Regions from separate parts of the Numidum massiliense genome, predicted to be linked through region 2. Evidence: predicted binding sites of a transcription regulator. Region 2 holds the regulator's gene; the other holds the start of a gene.

Region 1 (6,751 bases), 310 kb from region 2:
TGATCAAGCAAGCGACGACGATGGGAATCGTGCACGAACACGAAGCGGCTTACGACATGTTTCACCGCTTGCTGAAGTACGATTGGGAGGCAGAGCCAGCCTTGTTGCACAATGCGGCTGCGGCAGCGTTCAACACCGGACGGTTTCACATCGCCGAACGCTATTGGAAACAAGTCGAACGGGTCGACAGCACGGCAGGGATCGCTGCCTTCTATTTAAGCCAACTACCGCATTGGCGCGCGTTGGACAGTGCGCAGCGCCCGCGCATTAGTTATCACTACTATTTGCCCTTTGAGGAACAGTTTCGCGCGCTCGAGAACGACACGTCCCTCGAACCGGAGCAATTTTGTCGCGATCCGCTCATTCGCGCGTCGTTTTTTTGGGCCTTGCGCCACGGTGATTACAGTACGAAACTGAAAGTCATTCAGGCGCTCGGGTGGATCGGCGACGAAGACGTCGAAAACGTGCTGCGCGAGTTTTTGCTCGACAAAAAAGAAGACGACACGTTGAAGCGGATTGCCCTCTTCGTCTTGCGGCAAATGCATGCGGAAGGCGACGTCGCCGTCTGGCTTAACGGCAAACAGCTCACTGTGAACCCGAGCGAGGTGTACGCACAGTTACCGGTGTGGCGCCGTTCTTGGCAAGCGGTCATCGACAGCGCGCTGCGCGGGATGGAACTCGATTACGATGTCATCCAGCAACACGATGTGGAGGCGTTGTGGCTCGAGTACTTGCACAAAGTTTACCCGGACGTTCCGACGATCCGCAAAGCGGAAGGTTGGGCGGCAGCGCTCGAATATTTGGTCGCCCGCATGTACGGGCACGCGATTACACAAGGAGAAATTGCCGCGAAGTACGCCGTTTCCCCGGCGACAGTCGGACGCCACGCCCGGGACATCGAAGCCGTCTGCGGCGTTTTTCACCGCATGGCGTACCGAGTCGCCTTTCCGTTTCACGACAACGGGAAGTAAAACGTAAGCAAACGCCACCTTTTCATGTAAATATTGGATGTTAAGCATAGGTGTCCCCTGTGCTTTTTTCCTTTTTTGCGATAAGATTGAACCACGGGAAACTAAATCGTTGGGTGGTAACGACAAAGTGGAGAGAGAAGTTAACCTACTTATTATTACAGGCATGTCTGGCGCAGGTAAAACAGTTGCCGTGCAAAGCTTAGAAGACTTAGGTTTCTTTTGTGTCGATAACTTGCCGTCCCAGTTAATACCGAAGTTTGCAGAACTGATCGAGCAGTCGGACGGCAGAATCGGCAGGGTGGCGCTCGTCATCGACTTGCGCAGCCGCGAGTTTTTTCACTCGCTCATCGCGTCGATTGACTCGCTCGCGGCGCACCCACACATTCACTATCAAATCTTGTTTTTAGACGCGGACGACGGCGCGCTCGTGCGCCGCTATAAAGAGACGCGCCGGCGCCATCCGCTGTCGCAGCAGAGCTCTCTCTTAGACGGGATCCAAGAAGAACGAACGATGTTAGAGGAAATTAAAGGACGGGCCCACCAAATTATCGATACATCGCACTTGCGCCCGGCGCAACTAAAAGAAAAAATTACGGCGTTCTTTACCGGCGAAGAACAAAACCGACTCTCGATCACCTTTATGTCTTTCGGGTTTAAATACGGTGTGCCGATCGACGCGGACCTCGTGTTCGACGTGCGCTTTTTGCCAAACCCGCATTATGTCGATTCGCTTAGGCCGCTTACCGGTAAAGAACGCGATGTGTATGAATATGTATTAAAGTGGGCAGAAACGAAGCAGTTTTTGCAGCGGTTGACCGACTTACTCACCTTCCTGTTTCCGCACTACCAACGGGAAGGAAAGACGCAGCTCGTCGTGGCGATCGGTTGTACAGGCGGCAAACACCGTTCGGTAGCACTCGCTGAATATTTACACAGTCAGTACGAGGAACAGTTGCACGCGTCGGTCCATCACCGCGATTGGAAGAAAGATCACTAGTAAAAGAGGTGGCACGATGCCAAACACCTTTAATACATCGCCGAAAGTAGTCGCGATTGGCGGGGGAACGGGGCTGTCGGTTATGCTGCGCGGTCTGAAGCAGTACGATCTCGACCTAACCGCCATCGTGACTGTCGCTGACGACGGCGGCAGTTCCGGTCGCCTGCGCTCAGAACTGAAGATGCCGCCACCTGGCGACATTCGCAATGTGCTTACCGCTCTAGGCGGCGCAGAACCCCTTCTACAGCAGTTGTTGCAGTACCGTTTTAAAAACGGGAATGGACTTGCGGGGCACAGTTTAGGCAACCTTATCCTGGCGGCGATGAAAGACATTACGGGCGATTTCGTGACGGCCATTCAAGAAATGAGCCGCGTGCTCGCCGTGCGCGGGCAAGTGCTGCCGGCGTCGGAAGAAGACGTTGTGCTCAAGGCTGAGATGGCGGACGGCACCGTCGTGAGTGGCGAATCGAATATCCCGCGCTACGGCGGGCGCATTAAACGCGTGTTTTTGGAACCGCCTGAGCCAAAACCACTGCAGGCGGCGATTACAGCGATTGGTGAGGCAGACGCGATCGTCATCGGACCGGGAAGTTTATACACGAGCATTCTTCCTAACTTATTGGTGAACGATATGGCTACAGCGATTCGCGCGGCGGATGCGCTAAAACTGTACGTGTGCAACATTATGACGCAACCGGGAGAAACCGACGACTTTCAGGTGAGTGATCACGTGCGCGCCCTTCAGGAGCACGTCGGTGCTAGTTTGTTCGACTACGTCCTCGCCAACGACAACGAACCGCCGCCCGATGTCGTCGCTCGATACCGGGAAAAGGGCGCGACCGTCGTCCATTTAGACGAAGACGAGGTCAAACAGATGGGGTACGGGGTCATCGTCGATCACTTTTGGCAGTATGAAACGTATTTGCGTCACCATACGGGTCGTTTAAGTGCGCGCATTGTCGATCTCATTCGCGCATCGTCGCCTTCCCACGCAGTCGAAGGAAAGATGAATCAAACGTGTACCGAACGCCCGGGGGATGCTAGAGGGTGTACAGTAGAGGGGTGAACGAGCATGTCTTTTGCCTCGGATACGAAAAAAGAGCTGACGCAAATCGATGCGTCTCCGTGTTGCCAGCGTGCCGAGTTGTCGGCGATCGTGCGTATGAATGGCACGTTACAACTGCACGGCGGGCGGATAACGTTAGAAGTGCGCACGGAGAACGCTGCGATTGCGCGACGCATTTATACACTGTTAAAAAACTTGTTTAGCGTCCAAGCTGAACTGTTGGTACAACGCAAAATGCGCCTGAAAAAAAATAACGTGTACCTCGTACGCCTCCCGGGGCGCGGGATGGAGTTGTTAAAAAGCTTGCTGATCGTCGGTGACGAGGGCGAGTACATTCACGGCATCGACGAGGAGCTCGTCGGTGAGACACACTGCGCAGGGGCTTATCTCAGAGGCGCCTTTTTGGCCGGCGGCTCGGTAAACAATCCGGAAAGTGCTTCCTACCATTTGGAACTGGCGTCACTGTACGAAGAACACAGTCAAGCGCTTTGTAACTTGTGTAATTCGTTTCAACTAAACGCGAAGTTGATCGAACGCAAAAACGGCCACGTCGTCTACATTAAAGAAGGCGAAAAAATAACGGAGTTTTTTAGTCTTGTCGGCGCGCACCGCGCCTTACTTACGTTTGAGGACGTGCGCATCGTGAAAGACATGCGCAATTCCGTAAATCGCATTGTCAATTGTGAAACGGCGAATTTAAACAAAACGATTAGCGCAGCGATGCGTCAAGTGGAAAATATTCGCCTCATAGAGGAGTCGATCGGTCTCGACCAGTTACCACCGCGCCTTAAGCAGGTGGCAGAGGTCCGTTTAAGACATCCGGATATGAGCCTGAAAGAACTTGGTGAGCGCCTACCAGGCGAAAAAGTGAGTAAATCGGGTGTCAACCACCGATTACGAAAGTTGGAACAGATTGCTGACAACTTGCGAAAAAAGAGTAATCCGGGGTAAAATCGTGTTATAATAGGACAAGTGACATTTGTAGGGGGATGAACGCAATGGCAGAAACTGCAGAAAAAAACGTTGTCGTTAAATTAAAGACGGGATTACACGCTCGGCCTGCCGCGCTTTTCGTGCAAGAAGCGAATAAATTTGCCGCTGAAATCTTTGTTCACAAAGGTGACAAAAAAGTAAACGCGAAAAGCATTATGGGCATTATGAGCCTGGCGATTAGTACGGATACGGAAATTAAGGTTTCCGCGACCGGATCCGACGCCGCGGAAGCAGTCGAAACGTTAGCTGCAATGGTTGAAAAAGACGAATAAACGTGAAACACATGGAAAAAGGCATCGCCCCTCAATAGGATCGATGCCTTTGCCTTTTGCCTTTTGTCGTTTATTTGTTGTCTGTTTATTTGTTGTCCGGTTTTTGGCGAATAATGTCGTCGACTAAACCGTACGCTTTCGTTTCTTCCGCGCTCATAAAGTAATCGCGATCGGTGTCCCGTTCAATTTTTTCCAGAGGTTGGCCGGTGCGCTCCGCCAGAATCGCATTGAGGCGTTCGCGGGCGCGCAAAATGCGTTTCGCGCGGATCTCGATGTCAGACGCCTGCCCTTCGGCACCGCCGAGGGGTTGGTGGATCATCACTTCGCTATTGGGGAGCACGAAGCGTTTCCCTTTCTCCCCCGCAGCGAGCAAGAAAGCGCCCATGGAAGCGGCCAATCCGACGCAAATCGTCGAGACGTCCGCTTTAATGAGTTGCATCGTGTCGTAAATAGCCATCCCTGCCGTAATCGACCCGCCAGGGCTGTTAATGTACAGCGAAATGTCTTTATCCGCGTTTTCTGCGTCTAAAAAGAGCAACTGCGCGATGACTGTGTTGGCGACGTTGTCGTCAATCGCACTGCCGAGAAAAATGATGCGATCTTTGAGCAAACGCGAATATATATCGTAGGCGCGTTCGCCGCGGTTCGTTTGCTCGATCACTGTTGGAACTAACGTCATATGTGGAACCCCCTCAATAGTTTGTCATCTTTCCTGTTCTTATTGTAACCTTTTGTAACCCTTTGGTCAAGAAAGGTCAAACGCGTCTTAAGGCTGTAAATTTGCGATGGACGCGCTTCAGACGATGTCTTATGTAACGAAGTGGAGCTATTTTCTATTGTATACCACATTGTCGATTTCGATAAACGCGTTTGCGGCTGGGCGCGGCCTAGAAGCCGCCGACCGGTCACATACGCGAAGCGACTGACTGCCAATGACGGGACAGCGTACGAAGCGCTTCAAATGAGAAAAGCCAACCGCGGAGAACGCAGTTGGCTAATTACTGTTGGCGCGCCTACCAGGATTCGAACCTGGGCACCTGGTTCCGGAGACCAGTGCTCTATCCCCTGAGCTATAGGCGCATAAACGAACAAACATTATTATATACAAAATCCGAGTAAAAAGCAAGATGGTATTGCAGGCCGTTTTTGCTTATCATAAAGGTAGGTGATTGCGATGCAAACTGGCTTACATTTAGTGCAAGAGCAAAGACAACAATTGGTGATGACGCCAGAATTGCGCCAGGCGCTCTCTGTACTGCAGTATTCCGCCACCGAGTTAAACGCTTACTTGCAAGAGCAAGTGCTGGAAAATCCGGTACTCGATATAGCGGAGCAACCGGTGAAGAAAGGAGCGGGCGAAGGCGACGTATATGCGACGTCTTGGCACGGCGTTACCCGGTCGTCGCGCCGCAGTGAAGGCGAACTAGACAAGTGGTGGGAAAACGTCAGTGGCGAGCAGACGCTTCCCGAGCATATGGAGGAGCAGCTGCGCTTTAGTGAATTGGACGCCGCCGAACGGAAAATCGCGCGGTTTATAATTGGCCTTCTCGATGAACGAGGGTATATAAACATTTCTGTCCAGGATATATGTAAACGTTTTGATATTGAGGGAGTAGACGCGGAACGCGTGATCCACACGTTGCAGCAGTTTGAACCGGCAGGTATTTTTGCCCGCAATTTACAGGAATGCCTCTTACTGCAAATTGCTCGACAAAACGATCCTCATCCGCTACTCGCGGAAGTCGTCAAGCACCATTTGCAGCAGCTAGCAGATGGTAAGTGGCAACAAGTGGCGCGCGCACTTGACTGTGAATCGAGCGAGTTGCAACAAGTCGTCGAGGCGCTGCGGCGGCTAGATCCGAATCCAGGGTTGCAGTTGATCCACAAACCCGGCAACTACGTCATTCCTGATGTCGTGATCGAAGAGGTGAACGGAACGTACGTCATCACGGTGAACGATTATTACGGTGAGCGGCTACGCATTCATCCGGAATACGAACCGCTCAGACATACGTCCGCGCAGCACTCGAAACAAGTGGCCGATTACTTACACGACCGGTTTCAAGCAGCTGACTGGCTGTTCCGAAGTTTGGAATCGCGGCGGCAGACATTGTTAAACATTACGCGCGTTATTCTCGAGTACCAACAACAATTTTTTAAACAAGGGATCGCCTTTTTGCGCCCGATGACACTCCTCGACGTAGCGGAGCGGCTCGAGGTGCACGAATCGACCGTCAGTCGCGCGATCCGCAATAAATACATGCAAACGCCGCGCGGGCTCGTCCTATATAAAACGTTATTTTCTAGTGGCCTAAAGACAGTCGGTGGCGGTGAGACGTCGCGCGAAGGGGTCAAACAACAAATTAAAGAGATGGTACAAACGGAAAACAAACAGCGCCCCTTTTCCGACGAACAATTGGCGCGCGCTCTAAAAAGTAAAGGTGTAAAAATA
Region 2 (6,751 bases):
ACAGAGCGGTTAACAGTACCGCACCCGCGCATGAAGGAACGGGCCTTCGCTTTACTGCCGCTTTCGGAGCTCGCACCTGAACTAGTCTTACCCGGAACAGCGGAGTCCGTGTCCGAACACGTCCAAAACGTCGGAGGGAAAGAAGGGGTAACGCTGTGTGCCACATTATCATTGGCCGCCGAATTCGGGCTTTCCGTCGGTTAAAGGGGTATACGCAGCAACAGTTGGCTGACGAGTTAGGCATGTCAGTAGCCATTGTCGGTGCCGTCGAGCGAGGGACGCGAACAGCTAGCCAGCAACTGTTAGCGCAAATCGCGACGGTGCTGCATATTACCGTGGAAGAACTACTCCCCTCGGGGGACGAGTACGAGCGGTAGCGTCCTGTGAAAGCAATACTTTTTGTGGTATAACTAAAATATTATGTGCGAGTGAACCCCCGGGGGCCATAGCCGTCGGGTTCTCTTATTCGCGATGCGGCTGCCGTTAATTTTTGAGGAGGTATACAATGGAACAGGCGTTAAATGAACTATTACAAATAAGGCGCGACAAGTTACAGCAGTTACGCGACCAACAAATCGAACCGTTCGGTCACCGTTATGAACGGACGCACACGGCGGAGCACATTCATACGACGTTCGGCGATTGGTCGAAAGAAGCGTTAGCCGAGGAGACGCACCGCGTCACAATTGCCGGGCGGATCATGTCCAAACGCGGGCACGGTAAAACATCGTTCGCGCATTTGCAAGATTTGTCGGGCAGCGTGCAAATATACGTGCGCAAAGATACTGTCGGGGAAGCGGCTTACGAGTTGTTCTCGCTCCTCGACCTCGGGGATTGGATCGGGGTGGAAGGGAGCGTCTTTCGCACGAACCGTGGCGAACTTAGTGTACAAGCCGAAAAGATTGCGTTATTGTCGAAATCGCTTCGCCCCTTGCCCGAGAAGTTCCACGGACTGCAAGACGTCGAACTGCGCTACCGCAAACGTTATTTAGACTTAATCGTGAACCCGGGTGTGCGGCAAACGTTTGTCATGCGCAGCAAAATTATTCAGGCGATCCGACGTTACCTCGACGAGCATGGCTTTTTAGAAGTTGAGACGCCGACGATGCACGCCATTCCCGGCGGCGCGGCGGCACGCCCGTTTGAGACGTATCACAATGCGCTGGACATACCGCTGTACATGCGGATTGCGATCGAATTGCACTTAAAGCGGCTCGTCGTCGGCGGCTTAGAAAAAGTGTACGAAATCGGCCGCGTCTACCGTAATGAGGGCATTTCCACCCGGCACAATCCGGAATTTACGATGCTTGAACTGTACGCTGCGTACACTGACTACAACGACATTATGGATTTGACGGAAAACCTCGTCGTCCACGTAGCCGACGAACTGCTCGGATCGCGGGAATTAGACTACCAAGGGATGAAAGTCGACATGTCGCTGCCGTGGCGACGCCGTTCGATGGTCGACCTCATTAAAGAGCACGTCGGCGTCGACTTCTCGCAAGAGATGAGCGATGAGGAGGCACACGCCCTGGCCCGCGAACACGGGATTGAAGTGAAGACAGAAATGACGTTCGGGCACATTGTGAATGAGTTTTTTGAGCAGCGAATCGAAGAAAAGCTGATCAATCCGACGTTCGTCTACGGGCATCCAGTGGAAGTCTCGCCTTTGGCTAAAAAAAATACCTCCGACCCGCGGTTCACCGATCGGTTTGAGCTGTTCATCGTCGGGCGCGAGCACGCGAACGCTTTTACCGAGTTGAACGATCCGATCGATCAGCGCGCGCGCTTCGAAGCACAGTTGATCGAGCGGGAACAAGGTAACGACGAAGCGCACATGATGGACGAAGATTTTATCGAAGCGTTAGAATACGGTTTGCCGCCGACTGGCGGACTCGGGATCGGCATCGACCGGTTAGTGATGTTGCTCACAGACTCCCCCTCCATTCGCGATGTACTACTGTTTCCACAAATGCGCGCAAAGAGTGGCGAATAAAAAACGGTGTGACAAAAAAACATCCCCTTCTGTCCATGCAGAAGGGGATGTTTCAATTGCCCTCTGGAACGGTTTTTTTACACGTGTTGAAACTTTTTTTTCCCGAGCGACGTTAGCCTGTTTGAATGCTCATTTCACGCCAGACACCTCGTTGACACTAGCTAGAGCAAGTACGTGTGAATAAGGAGGTGGTGACTGAGGCGAAAAAATAACTCTACCAATTTTGTCCGCAAGTGTGTTATTGTTGGTAATATACAGCAAGGTGCTATACAACAGGTGCAATAGCAAAGCGAAAGGAGGGTAGCGGACAGACATTCCGACAAGGGCATGTATACACATAGACTACATCTTGCGGATAAGGGGATCATCGAATACACAGATGAAAGAGTAAGGGGAGGTAAACATTAGTGTCACGCTTCCAAACCTTTATGAAGCGTCTCTTAGCATTGACACTTGGGGTCGCGCTATTCGCAGTACCCCTGAACAGTTATGCCGCACTCGGGGATCAAACGCTCCGGGAAGGCATGAGTCATAAAGATGTGAAGCAGCTGCAGGACAAGTTGAAGAAGAAAGGCTATTTCAAGTACAAAAAGTCGACGGGCTACTTTGGGCCGATTACGACGAAAGCCGTGAAAGACTTTCAACGCGCCCATAAGGTTAAGGCGAGCGGCGTCGTCGACAAGCGTACGTTCCGAGCGCTAGGTGTAAAAAAAGGTAAAGCAGTTACCTCTAAAGCGTCGGGCAGTTCCAAAAAGGCGAAGACGCTGCGCCAAGGAATGAGCGGTAAGAAAGTAAAGGATCTTCAGTCGAAGTTGAAAAGACTCGGCTACTTTAAAACGAACGTCACTGGTTACTACGGCCCAATCACTAAGAATGCCGTGAAGGCATTCCAGAAGAAGCACAAGCTAAAGGCAAACGGAATCGCAGGGTCAAAAACGATTGCTAAGATCAATAAAGCGGCTAAGGCGAAAAAGGCGAAGAAAAAGCCAGCCAAGAAAACTACCAAAAAGTCGGCAAAGAAGCCAGCAAAAAAAGTTAAGACGCTGCGCATCGGTTCAACTGGTAAAGCCGTTACTGACTTGCAAAAGAAGCTAAAAAAACTCGGCTACTTTAAAGTCGGTGTGACTGGCTATTACGGCACAGTGACACAGAAAGCTGTCAAAGACTTTCAGTGGGCTTACGGTATGAAAGTGACTGGCGTCGCTGGTCCGCAGACGATTAAGAAAGTGAACGATGCGGTGAAAGGGAAAGTAAAGCCAGTTAAAAAGAAAAAGAAGAGCAAGAAAGCACCGAAGAAGAAAAAAGGACTCAACACGAAAAAGCTCGTTAAAGAGGCAAAGCGGCATCTCGGCACTCCCTACCGTTGGGGCGGGACATCACCGGGCGGCTTTGATTGCAGCGGCTTTCTCCTTTACGTGTACAAAAAGCAGGGCGTACACTTACCGCGCACGACTCAAGCGATGTGGAACAAAGGGAAGCGCGTATCCAAGAAAAAACAAGGGGACGTCGTCTTCTTCCATAGCACGTATAGTGCTCCAGGTGCCACTCACGCGGGTATTTACATCGGCGGTAACTTGTTCATTCACTCCGCAAGTTCCGGTGTAGAAATTAGCAACGTCTACGGCCCATACTGGGGAAGCCATTATATGGGGACGAAAAAGCTGCATTAGACGTTAACGAACCGTGATCGGTGAGTGAAGAGACCTTTCACTAATGATACAACTGTCGGAAGCACCATGGGGATGTTCCGACAGGCGTGCAAGTAATTGTTCGAGAAGCGACTGATGGTAGCACCATAAACGACAGTCATCATATCGGGGCCTTTCGAACAACTACTTTTCAAAAACTTGGTTTCGCCGTCGTGGCGGAACCAAGTTTTTTTTGAAATTTTGTATATCGCACCACCTGGTTAGGGCAATATAAGAAATAAATTGGCCTCCGCCACTTGTCAAACGGCGGCACACTTTATATAATAAAGACATAAGGTCAAAGTTAGTCAAGGTCAACGGAGGCGGGATATGGCGAATATTTCGGACATCATCGAGCAGCACATCAAGCAAATACTCGCGCAGTGCGGTGACGGTTCTCTCGAGATCCAACGCAGCGAACTCGCCAAAATGTTTCAGTGCGTGCCATCGCAAATTAATTACGTCATCAGTACGCGCTTTACCGTAGAACAAGGTTATCACGTAGAGAGCAAACGGGGAGGCGGTGGCTACATCCGCATCTCCAAAATAGAGTGGACGTGCCCGAAAGCGTGGTACGACAACATCGTAAAATTAATCGGGGGCAGCATAACGGAGACGGCAGCAGAAGGTGTGATCGAACAGCTGTACGAACAAGATATGGTGACCACGCGTGAAGCGCATCTGATGCGAGCCGCGATCTCGCGAGAAGTCATTAAAGTGCCGACACCGATTCGCGACCAACTACGCGCCAACATCATGTTGGCATTCATTAGGAGCTTAGTGGTGCGCACAGAAAGGGGATAAGTGCATGCTTTGTCAAGAATGTGGAAAGCGACCGGCGACATTGCACTTTACGAAAATCGTTAACGGGGAGAAGACGGAGTTTCACATTTGTGAACCGTGCGCTAAGGAAAAAGGGGAGTTTCTGCCTGACTGGCATAACGGCTTTTCCATTCATAACTTGCTAGCAGGTATGTTAAATACGGATTTTTTTGACGCCGATAATAGGCCGCGGACCGGTGACTCAGGGCAGTTGCGCTGTGAAACGTGCGGGATGACTTACCAGCAGTTTAGTAAAATCGGCCGCTTCGGGTGCAGTGACTGTTACCACTATTTTGAGCCTGTCTTAGAGCCGCTCATTCGCCGCGTACACGGTAATACCCAGCACAGCGGAAAATTGCCAGCCCGCAGGGGCGAACATTTAAAACGACGTCGCGAATTGAGTGAGCTAAAACAGAGGCTTGCACAACTAGTTGCCAAAGAGGAGTTCGAGGAAGCGGCGCACGTTCGCGACCGCATTCGCGAGCTCGAGCGGGATCAGTAGGGGGGATCGGTTTTGTCTTTACAACGGTTTATGAACAATCCAGTCAGTGAGTGGATGAAAGGAAAAGGCCCGCATTCAGACATCGTCATCAGTAGTCGCGTGCGCATCGCGCGAAACATTTCGGACCTTCCGTTTCCGATGTTGGCGACTGCCTCACAAGCGGCGGAAGTCGTGACGCGCACCGAGCAAACACTCGCCCAATTGCCACAAACGGAGCATCTTGTGGGAGCGGAATTGCTGCACATGGACGACCTCACGCCGCTGCAACAGCGGGTGTTAGTTGAAAAGCATCTCGTTAGCCCAGCGCTTGCCGACGAATCGCGTCACGGGGCCGTCGTTTTAAGCGGCGACGAAGCGGTTAGTGTGATGGTCAACGCGGAAGACCACTTGCGCATTCAATGTTTATTCCCCGGGTTGCAACTGAAGGAAGCGTGGGCGCTAGCTAGTCGCATTGACGATTTTTTTGAAGAACGGCTCGACTACGCTTTTGACGAAACGTTAGGCTATTTAACGAGCTGCCCGACGAATGTCGGTACAGGTGTCCGCGCATCGGTGATGATGCATCTTCCGGCACTCGTCATGACACAGCAAATTAATCGCATCCTTCCGGCGGTCACACAAGTGGGACTCGCTGTCAGAGGCATATACGGTGAAGGTAGTGAGGCGGTGGGCAGTTTATTTCAAATATCGAATCAAGTGACGTTAGGACAGTCGGAAACAGAAATTGTCGATAAAATCTCCAGCGTCGCGCTACAACTCGTTCACCACGAGCAACGCGCGCGCGAACAGTTAATGCACGAGGTGCGCGTAAAGTTGGAAGACCGCGTGCAGCGGTCACTCGGCGTTTTGGCTCACGCTCGCGTCGTCGACAGTAAAGAGGCGATGCGCCGTTTGTCTGATCTGCGTTTAGGGATCGATCTCGGTTTAGTGAGCGGCATTTCGGCAACGATATTAAATGAACTGATAGTGCAGACGCAGCCAGGCTTTTTGCAACACATCTCCGGTCGACAACTCGACACGGACGAACGGGACGTGTGCCGCGCCAGTTTGATTCGCGAGCGCCTCGGTCGCGGTAATGGTGAAGATTGACGACCTTAGGAGTTCAAGTGCTAGTCAGACGCTCGTACGGTACGTAATGCAAGGCACGCTAATAGGCATGCCGTATAAAGAGTTAACGATAACGATAAAAGGAGTGTTTGTGTATGATGTTTGGTCGATTGACAGAGCGCGCGCAAAAAGTTCTCGCGCTCGCGCAGGACGAAGCCGCGCGGCTCGGACACAACAACATCGGTACGGAGCACATTTTACTCGGCCTAGTGCGGGAAGGTGAAGGGATTGCCGCCAAGGCACTCATCGGCCTAGGCCTAAATTTAGAAAAAATCCATAACGAAGTCGAGGCGCTCATCGGCCGCGGGGGAGAACAACTGGGTACGCCAGCCTACACGCCGCGCGCAAAAAAAGTGATGGAACTATCGATGGACGAAGCGCGCAAGCTCGGTCACACGTATGTCGGAACGGAACACATCTTGCTCGGCCTCATTCGCGAAGGGGAAGGTGTCGCTGCCCGCGTGCTGAACAACTTAGGAGTCAGTCTCAATAAAGCGCGGCAACAAGTGTTGCAACTGTTAGGTTCAAACGAGGCCGTCGCTTCGAATCAAGCAGGGCGGAGCAACAACGCGAACACGCCGACACTTGACAGTTTGGCGCGCGATCTGACCGCTACCGCCAAGGAAGGTGACGTCG

The links. Region 2 encodes CtsR, which represses protease genes until heat stress. Its sites were predicted from a motif close to ATGGTCAATAAAGGTCAAACA; they were not measured.
Region 1: a site for CtsR is predicted at 5,041-5,061, ahead of clpP (ATP-dependent Clp endopeptidase proteolytic subunit ClpP). Genes of this name have one in related genera too.

What each region holds. Positions count from the first base shown of each region.
Region 1 is NZ_CTDZ01000009.1:3,426,317-3,433,067, forward strand. It holds gene BN1247_RS16075 (HEAT repeat domain-containing protein) at 1-971, shown strand, start outside; gene rapZ (RNase adapter RapZ) at 1,099-1,968, shown strand; gene BN1247_RS16085 (gluconeogenesis factor YvcK family protein) at 1,985-3,034, shown strand; gene whiA (DNA-binding protein WhiA) at 3,041-3,985, shown strand; gene BN1247_RS16095 (HPr family phosphocarrier protein) at 4,033-4,299, shown strand; gene clpP (ATP-dependent Clp endopeptidase proteolytic subunit ClpP) at 4,385-4,978, opposite strand; tRNA gene BN1247_RS16105 (tRNA-Arg) at 5,305-5,379, opposite strand; gene rpoN (RNA polymerase factor sigma-54) at 5,474-6,751, shown strand, end outside.
Region 2 is NZ_CTDZ01000009.1:3,119,850-3,126,600, reverse strand. It holds gene folK (2-amino-4-hydroxy-6-hydroxymethyldihydropteridine diphosphokinase) at 1-204, shown strand, start outside; gene BN1247_RS14650 (helix-turn-helix domain-containing protein) at 156-377, shown strand; gene lysS (lysine--tRNA ligase) at 506-1,996, shown strand; gene BN1247_RS14640 (C40 family peptidase) at 2,404-3,666, shown strand; gene BN1247_RS14635 (CtsR family transcriptional regulator) at 4,015-4,488, shown strand; gene BN1247_RS14630 (protein-arginine kinase activator protein McsA) at 4,493-5,008, shown strand; gene BN1247_RS14625 (protein arginine kinase) at 5,039-6,097, shown strand; gene BN1247_RS14620 (ATP-dependent Clp protease ATP-binding subunit) at 6,211-6,751, shown strand, end outside.